Regions from separate parts of the Pseudomonas sp. Z4-7 genome, predicted to be linked through region 2. Evidence: predicted binding sites of a transcription regulator. Region 2 holds the regulator's gene; each other region holds the start of a gene.
The links. Region 2 encodes FliA, which starts transcription of late flagellar genes. Its sites were predicted from a motif close to CTAAAGTTTNNNNNNNNNNNGCCGNTAA; they were not measured.
Positions count from the first base shown of each region.

Region 1: J3P91_RS13795 (methyl-accepting chemotaxis protein) is a predicted target of FliA. The motif match lies at 1,145-1,172, and genes of this name have one in related genera.
Region 3: J3P91_RS15695 (methyl-accepting chemotaxis protein) is a predicted target of FliA. The motif match lies at 995-1,022, and genes of this name have one in related genera.
Region 4: J3P91_RS01875 (methyl-accepting chemotaxis protein) is a predicted target of FliA. The motif match lies at 1,453-1,480, and genes of this name have one in related genera.

Region 1 covers NZ_CP071642.1:3,034,756-3,036,955, reverse strand. Annotated here, with positions in the region: gene J3P91_RS13795 (methyl-accepting chemotaxis protein) at 1-1,105, opposite strand, end outside; gene J3P91_RS13790 (MalY/PatB family protein) at 1,273-2,200, shown strand, end outside.
Region 2 covers NZ_CP071642.1:4,348,137-4,350,336, forward strand. Annotated here, with positions in the region: gene J3P91_RS19490 (protein phosphatase CheZ) at 1-503, opposite strand, end outside; gene J3P91_RS19495 (chemotaxis response regulator CheY) at 522-893, opposite strand; gene fliA (RNA polymerase sigma factor FliA) at 1,061-1,804, opposite strand; gene fleN (flagellar synthesis regulator FleN) at 1,801-2,200, opposite strand, start outside.
Region 3 covers NZ_CP071642.1:3,498,514-3,500,713, forward strand. Annotated here, with positions in the region: gene pvdQ (bifunctional acylase PvdQ) at 1-44, opposite strand, end outside; gene J3P91_RS15685 (fe2+ zn2+ uptake regulation protein) at 260-640, shown strand; gene J3P91_RS15690 (hypothetical protein) at 648-836, opposite strand; gene J3P91_RS15695 (methyl-accepting chemotaxis protein) at 1,083-2,200, shown strand, end outside.
Region 4 covers NZ_CP071642.1:433,918-436,117, forward strand. Annotated here, with positions in the region: gene J3P91_RS01875 (methyl-accepting chemotaxis protein) at 1-1,410, opposite strand, end outside; gene J3P91_RS01880 (16S rRNA (uracil(1498)-N(3))-methyltransferase) at 1,624-2,200, opposite strand, start outside.

The sequences.
Region 1 (2,200 bases), 1.3 Mb from region 2:
CGTCGGCCACCACGGCGAACCCACGCCCCTGCTCGCCGGCCCGGGCCGCCTCGATGGCCGCATTGAGGGCCAGCAGGTTGGTCTGTTCGGCGATGCTGTTGATCACGTCCAGCACCTGGCCGATCTGCTGCGCCTGCTCGGCCAGCAGTTGCACGGTTTCATTGGTCAGGTTGATCCGCCCCGCCAGTTCGAGAATTTCTTCCCGGGTCTGGTCAACCGTGGTGCGCCCCCGGTTGACTTGCTCGTTGGCCTGCCCAGCGCGTTGCAGCGTCTGGCCGACGTGGCCGGTAATACTCTCCATGGCCTGCATCAGCTGGCCGATCGCGCCGCTCATCTGCGCCACTTCGTCCAACTGGTGCCGGGCACCGTTTTCCAGGGTCTGGCCGACCTGGGACAGGTCCTGGCCGAGGTCCGACAGGTCACGGGTGTCGCGCACCACACCGTCCACCAGGTTGGTCACTTGCAGGAGGAAATGGTCGAAACGCTCGCCGGATGAGACTTTCACGCCCTGGCTGCGTTGTGTGTCGGCGTCACGACTCAACCGCGCGGCGGCGGCCAGCACCTTGTCGAGCACGTCCTGGTTGTCCGTCGCATCGGCCAGGCTCTGGTTCGCCAGGTAGATCAGAATCACGCTTTCGACGACAACATAAAAGGCATGCACAAAAATCATCGTCCACCCGCCGTGGGCATCCATCACGAACACCGGGTAGCCCTGATGCTGGAGCCAATGAAACCCGACGTGGTGAACGGCGATGGTACCGGCGGCCACGACGATCGGCAGCCAGTCGCGATAGAACGTCAACACCGCCAGCAGCACGAAGATGCCGAAGTGGAACTCGATCACGCCTCGGGTCTGGTTGATGTGCAGCGCGGCCATGACCATCAGCGCCATGGCGATGATGCAGCGCATCGCACGGGTGCCGCCGATGCCCCGGTAGAGCAGCGTCGCCAGCAGGCACGTTGGTGCGCCGATCAGCAGCGCCTGGGTGAAGGTCGAATGGAGAAATGCCAGGCCCAGCGAATACAGGAGCGTGAGCCAGAGCAGCCCGAGCATGATGCGATCGGCTTTGCGGTAGTGATCGTTAAAGCGCAGGGGCGATTTCATCGGGCTGTCCTTGTCATGAACGGGGCGTCCGTCGGCGGCGTATCGACGTCTCGGGACGAAACTGTAGCGCATTGCAGCAAACTAATGGCAATTAGCTACCAATCTTTTTGTACAGCCTCTTTGCTTTATGATGGCCCGATTCTGTATCCCTGACTGATGGAACCACCATGACTTTCGATTTCGACCAGGTGTTCGAACGCCAAGGCACCGGCAGCACCAAATGGAGCCGTTACCCGGCCGAGGTATTGCCGATGTGGGTGGCCGACATGGATTTTGCCGCCCCGCCAATGGTGATCGATGCGCTGCACAAGCGCCTTGAGCATCCGATGCTGGGCTACAGCGTGGCCCAGGACAGCCTGCGCGCCGCCATCGTCGCCGATCTCTGGAGCAAGTATGGCTGGCGCGTCGAGCCCCAGCAGATCCTGTTCCTGCCGGGGGTCGAGCCAGGTTTCAACATGGCTTTGCATGCGTTGGTCGAGCCGCAGCAGAACGTTGTGGTGCAGGTGCCCAACTACCCGCCGCTGCGTCATGCGCCGGGCCATTGGAACCTGAACAAGGTGGAGCTGCCCTTCACCCCGCTCGACGGAGAGTTCCACACGCCCCTGGGCGCATTGCGCGACGCCTTGCAGGGCGGCGGCGCGCTGCTGCTGAGCAATCCACACAACCCGCTGGGCAAGGTGTTCGGGCGCGATGAACTCAAGGCCGTGGCGGACATTTGTGTCCAGCAGGACGCCTGGATCATTTCCGACGAGATCCATGCCGAACTGTGCTTCGATGGCCGCGTGCACATCCCCACCGCCAGCCTCGGTGCGGAGATTGCCGAGCGCACCATCACGCTGATGTCGGCCAGCAAGGCCTACAACATCGCGGGGCTGAAAACCTCCTTTGCGATCATCCAGAACGCCAGGCTGCGCGAGCGGGTCAACAGCGCCAGGGCGGGCATGGTCGACAGCGTCAATGCCCTGGGCCTGGAGGCGACTCGTGCCGCCTACAGCGAAGCGGGTCCGTGGCTTGAGGCATTGAAGGCCTACCTGCAAGCCAACCGGGATTACCTGGTCGACGCGGTGAAGAACCGCTTGCCGGGCGTGACCATGA
Region 2 (2,200 bases):
ATGTCATTGAGATTGCTCGCCACGGCGCGGTTTTCGCTGCTGCTGCGCGTCAGGAAACCGTCGACCCGACGGGCCAACTCGCGAAACTCCTCGGCACCGACTTCGCGACGCATGAAGCGCCCCCAATCGGTACTCAACGCCTGGGCTTCCTCGCTCAGGCCGTTGACCAGCGGAGTAGCGCTTTCCACCAGGTCCATGGTGCGGTTGGCCGCGGCTTCGGTCAGCTTGACCACATACCCCAGGCGCTCGGTGGCGTCGGTGATCTGCGAGACTTCCTCGGCCTGTGGCATGTTCGGATCGATCTGGAAATTGACGATCGCGCTGTGCAGTTCACGGGTGAGCTTGCCGACTTCCTGGTACAGCCCGCGGTCACGGGTCTGGTTGAGCTCATGAATCATTTGAACCGCGTCACCGAAGCGGCCCTTTTCAAGGCTGTCGACCAGTTCGCGGGCATGTTTTTTCAGGGTCGATTCGAAATCGCCCATTGAAGATTCGTTGTCCATAGCTCCCCCGTGGCGCCGTTAACCGATGCGTTCGAAGATTTTTTCGATCTTCTCTTTCAACGCCTGGGCCGTGAAGGGTTTGACCACATAGCCGTTTACACCGGCCTGGGCCGCTTCGATGATCTGCTCGCGCTTGGCTTCGGCGGTGACCATCAGCACCGGCAGGTGCTTGAGTTTTTCATCGGCGCGCACGTGGCGCAGCAAGTCGATACCGGTCATGCCGGGCATGTTCCAGTCAGTCACCAGAAAGTCGATGCTCCCGCTGTTGAGGACTGGAATGGCAGTGGTGCCATCGTCAGCCTCGACCGTGTTGGTGAACCCGAGGTCACGCAACAGGTTTTTTATGATCCGCCGCATCGTTGAGAAGTCATCAACGATGAGGATTTTCATGTTCTTGTCCAATTCGACCTCCAAGCAGTCTTAAACGCGCCCAGCACCTGGACGCGCCATTTCAATCAATCCGGCACAACACTCGACAACGGTATGGAGTCCCACGGATGGAGACTGGCCCGGCACATGCCATGCCAGCCCCGCTCGCAGCGTCCCCACACTGCCTGTCAGCGCGCTCGCCACTCCCCCAAACGCCCCCGCAAGCGGGCCGCGCACTGGCTGTGTAACTGGCTGACCCGCGATTCGCTGACCCCCAGGACCTCACCGATTTCCTTGAGGTTCAGCTCTTCGTCGTAGTACAGCGCCAAGACCAGTCGCTCACGCTCCGGCAAATTGGCAATCGCATCCGCCAGCGCGCTCTGGAAACGTTCGTCTTCCAGGTCACGCGACGGCTCCATGTGAGCACTCGCATTGTCCTCGTGCAGCCCTTCGTGCTCGCCGTCCTGCAAAAGGTCGTCGAAACTGAACAGGCGGCTGCCCAAGGTATCGTTCAAAATCCCGTAATAATCATCGAGACTCAACTGGAGTTCGGCCGCAACTTCGTGATCTTTAGCGTCACGCCCGGTTTTAGCTTCAATCGCGCGGATTGCGTCACTGACCATACGGGTATTGCGGTGCACCGAACGCGGCGCCCAGTCGCCCTTGCGGACTTCATCGAGCATCGCTCCGCGAATCCGGATACCGGCATACGTTTCGAAACTGGCGCCCTTGCTCGCGTCGTATTTGTTCGACACTTCGAGCAGGCCGATCATGCCCGCCTGGATCAAGTCTTCGACCTGGACGCTGGCCGGCAAGCGTGCCAGCAAGTGATAGGCGATGCGCTTGACCAACGGCGCATAACGCTCGATCAGTTCGTACTGGGCGTCCCGTGCCGATTTTTTGTAGAGATGGTTGTAACCGCTGGCTGTCATAACACGGGCCCTGCCGTTTGTTGCACGAGACGCTCGACGAAAAATTCCAGATGCCCGCGAGGGTTGGCCGGCAGCGGCCAGGTATCGACCTTCTGGGCGATAGCCTTGAACGCCAGCGCGCATTTGGAACGTGGAAAAGCTTCATAGACGGCACGTTGCTTCTGGACAGCCTTGCGTACGCTTTCGTCGTAAGGCACTGCGCCGACATATTGTAGGGCGACGTCCAGGAAGCGATCCGTGACCTTCGTCAACTTGGCGAACAGGTTGCGTCCTTCCTGCGGGCTCTGGGCCATGTTGGCCAGGACGCGGAATCGGTTCATGCCATAGTCGCGGTTAAGCAGTTTGATCAGGGCGTAGGCATCGGTGATGGAGGTCGGTTCGTCGCAAACCACCAGC
Region 3 (2,200 bases), 850 kb from region 2:
AGCAACGCACCCGCAAGGCAAAACCTCGATAACTGCCCGGACATTCTCACGCTCACTCCTGATCAAAAACCAATACGCCTCCCTTGGGAACGAACCGGATGAAAAAAATTTAACCGCGGACAACCGCCTGACTGCGGGGCTTTGCTGATTTCCAGGCATTTTTTTCACATCGCCGCCTTCATGATTGGCCCTCCTCGTTCGTCTTATAGAGGAGAGCATTTCATGACCTTTTCTGATCAGGCTGTTAAGGAGTCTTTACATGCATAACGCACCAATGCCCATGGAGGGCAAGCCAGGATCGGCACGTATGTCAATGAGCACCACCAACAACGTCTTCGCCAAACCAACGGAACGCGGCGGCAATGACCACATCAGGCGCCTGCTCAAGAGCTACGGGCTGCGAACAAGCCTGATCCGCCTGAAGGTGATCGATGCGCTGGTCAAGGCCGCCGAAGAGAATCGGCAACTGGGGGTGCGGGGTGTGCATAGCCAGTTGCTGGGGCTGGACATTCCGTTGTCCTTCCTCAGTGTGCGCGAGGTGCTCAAGCGCCTGTGCAGCGAGGGGGTCGTAAGCCTCCATCCGGATAAAAGCTACAGCTTGCACCCGAGTGCGGTGGCCGTGCTCAACGCCAAGCAGTAGCCGGGACTCAAGGCTTGACCTTGCGCCTCATCACCCCGTTGATCACCACCACGATGACCGCCACGGCAATAGCAATGTATTGAAACAGCTGCTCGCTGATCATGCCTTTACCTTGCATCCATGACAGCCCGAGCATGATTGCCAGGACAACGAGGACCACCAGGATCGAGTATTTCAAACGTTGCGAATGAGTCATTTGCCAATTTCCTGAATATATTCGTGCTGTTTCCGCGCGCCTGCCAGGCTCGTGCCCGGTGCGATGACGAGGCCGCAAACGGATGCCCATGGTACAGCCGTCGGAGCGTTTTTGGCGCAGTTACGACAGGTCCTGAACCAACAATGTGCGCCATGGAGTTCAAGACCGCTGGCGATAGGCCGATAAAGACAAGTACGTCCGTTCCACTTGTCTCTAGAAAGCCGCCATCGTGCAAGGAATCTCTACATGCCCGCATTCCGCACCATTCAAGCCCGCTATACGCTGTTCCTGGTTCTGTTCATCCTGGTGCTGTCCATCCTGACGGTGGTCGGTATCAGCTATCTGGTCGCGCCAAAGCTGCGCCAGACCGAGGAGCAAGTGGCGCTGAACCGCATTGAAGAGGTCGCGGAACAGATCCAGGGCGAGCTGAACAAGGTGCAGGCGCAGCAGCGGAGCATCACCCAGACCATCCCGCTGCTCGACAGCGACGCCATCGACAAGGTATTGCCTGGCCTGGTGGATCAATACGGCGAATTGAAGGTGTTCGGCGGCGGGATCTGGCCACTGCCCAACCAGCGCGCCGAGGGTCGCAGCAAGTTCAGCACGTTCTGGCACCGCGACGCATCCGGCAAACTGGCGGTCAACACCTTCTGGAACAGCGACGCTGCGCCGAACTATTTCGAACAGCCGTGGCACAAGGGCGGCATGGCCACCCCTCCCGGCAAATGCGCCTGGGCCGCTGCCTACAAGGACGACGCCAGCGCCGAGCCTCGGACCAACTGCGCCATGGCGATCCAGAAGAACGGCGCGCCTTACGGCGTTTCCACCGTTGACGTGACCTTGGGCTTTTTCAACGATCTGATCGCGCGCAAGGAAGCGGAACTGAGCGCCGAGATGTTGATCGTCGAAGCCGACGGCAAGATCATCAGCAACAGCTCGCGTATCAGCGGGCCGATCGTGCTGAAGAACATCAGCGAGCTGGCGGCTACCTCGCCGTTCGCCGCCCAGGTCAAGGCCGGCCTGGCCAACCGTGACCAGCCGTTGCAACGGCTCGAGTTCGACAACAAGGGTGAGGCCAGCACGTTTTTCATGCGCCCCATCGAAGGCTCCCCATGGTTCCTCGCCACTGCCCTGCCGACCCGCCTGATCACCGCCCAGCGTGACGACGTGTTGAGCACGCTGAGCCTGCTGCAGATTCCGCTGGTGATCCTGTTGGTGCTGATGCAGTTGTACGCCATCCGCCAACTGACCCACCGCATGAAGGTCCTCAAAGGCAATATTGACGCGCTGTCCACTGGCGATGCCGACCTGACCCGACGCATCACCATCCGTGCCGAAGACGAACTGGGCGCCATTGGCCATTC
Region 4 (2,200 bases), 2.2 Mb from region 2:
GCTGCCGATCTTGTCGCTTTCGCGCTTCAAGTCACCCATGGCGGCGGTAGAGTTGCCCACTTCTCGCGCCAGGCGCTCGATCTGGGCGATGGCTTCGCCGACGACCTTGTCACCTTCGCGGGCCTGTTGGTCGGCGGCGACGGCGGCTTCGGAGGCTTCCTCGGCGTTGCGCGCCACTTCCTGCACGGTGGCGGTCATTTCGTGCATGGCGGTGGCGACCTGATCGGTCTCGATCTTTTGGCTGTTGACCCCGGCGCTGGTCTGTTCGGTCACCGCCGAGAGTTGTTCAGCAGCGCTGGCGATCTGGGTAACGCCTTCACCGATGCCGCCGATCAACTGCCGCAAGCCAACGGTCATGCGTTGCATGGCGCGTTGCAATTGACCGAGTTCGTCACGGCGTTCGGACGTCAGGTTGTGGGTAAGATCGCCCGCGGCGACGCGTTCTGCCACCTTCAGGGTCTCATCCAGCGGGCCGACGATCTGCCGGGTGATGAGCAAGGCGGCGATCACACCGAACAGCAGCGCCAGTGCGGCGGCTGCGATCAGAACGGTCTTGGCCTGAGCGGTGTCGTGGTCGCGCACGGCCGTCTGGGACGCGGTGAGCTTCTGGCTGGAGTCGATCAGGACCTGGCCTTGCTCGCTCATACGCTGCAGAGCGGCACCGTTATCAAGTTGGGAGTCACGGAACTGGCTGACTGCCGCCCGGTAGATGTTCATCGAGTCGCTGGCCTGCTGGAGCCTGTCGGCGTGTTCCTCAGGCAACTGGGCTGGCAAGCGTGCCAGCAGTTTCAGGACATCGGTAATTGCATCGATGGCCGGCTGTTGGGCCTCGCTTTTGCCGCTGTAGGTGTAACCGCGAACCTGATAGCGTGCCTGTTGAATCGCCTTGCTCAAGGTCACCACGCTGTTGAACTGGGTGATGTCGGCGCCCTGCAGCAGCGCTTTTTCCACTTCGGCGACGCGGGCTACGGTGTTATCGGCACTGGCGCCCAGCTTGCCGCGGGCATCTTCGCGGCTGACGGTGGCGCTGGTCATCTGGGCGAAGGCGCTTTTGTATTCGGCGACGGCGGCCAGTTGCTTGTCGATCAACGCCACGTCGTCAGGCTGTTCGATCATCTCGCGAGCTGTCTTCAACCCGGCTTCGAGCTTGCCGAGCAGGTCGTTGACCTGTTGCGGGCCTTTTTCGCCACGCGTGGTGTTGTAGTCGATGCTGGCGAGGTCCAGGTCCTTGCTCAGGTCGTTCAGGCTGGCAATGACCCCCAGCTTGTCACCCCGGCTGATGACATTGCCCAGGCCGGACCAGCCGGTGAACGCGATCATCAAGGTGAGGAACAGCACCAGGCCGAAGCCGAAGCCAAGTTTGCGATTAACGCTTACGTTTCCCAGACCCTGGGCAAGCCACCGGAACATGCTGATACTCCCTTGGAGCGTTGAATTGGTTTTATGGGGACTGTATCGGCGGCTTTGGCAGGAGCTGTAGAAAATAGACGCGGCGGGTCTTTTTCGTGGCGAGGGAGCTTGCTCCCGCTTGGTCGCGAAGCGACCACCCGGGGGCAGGAATTTACGACTGCTTCGCAGCCGAGCGGGAGCAAGCTCCCTCGCCACGGGAAAGCAAACAGGTCGTTAGAACAGCCGTGCAAGCAGGGCCGTGACGGCGGTCTCGACCCGCAGGATCCGTTCGCCAAGCTGCACCGGTTGCAGGCCGGCCTTGCCCAGCAGGTCGATTTCGTAGGGGATCCAGCCGCCTTCCGGGCCAATGGCCAAGGTCACCGGTTCTGTCAGCGCACGCGGGCAGGGCGGGTGATTGCCAGGATGGCCGACCAGCCCGAGGGTGCCTTCGACGATGGCGGGCAGGCGATCTTCGACGAAGGGCTTGAAGCGTTTTTCAATGATGATTTCCGGCAGCACGCTGTCCCGGGCCTGCTCCAGGCCAAGAATCAGTTGTTCGCGAATCGCCTCGGGTTCCAGGAAGGGCGTCTGCCAGAAGCTTTTTTCCACACGATAACTATTTACCAGCACCACGCGCGGCACGCCCATGGTGGCGACGGTCTGGAACACCCGCCGGAGCATCTTCGGACGCGGCAATGCCAGCACCAGGGTCAGCGGCAACTTGGCCGGCGGCGGCTGGTCGAGGGTCACTTGCAGTTCGGCTTCGCGAGCTTCCAGGCGCAACACCTGGGCGGTGCCCATCAGGCCGCCG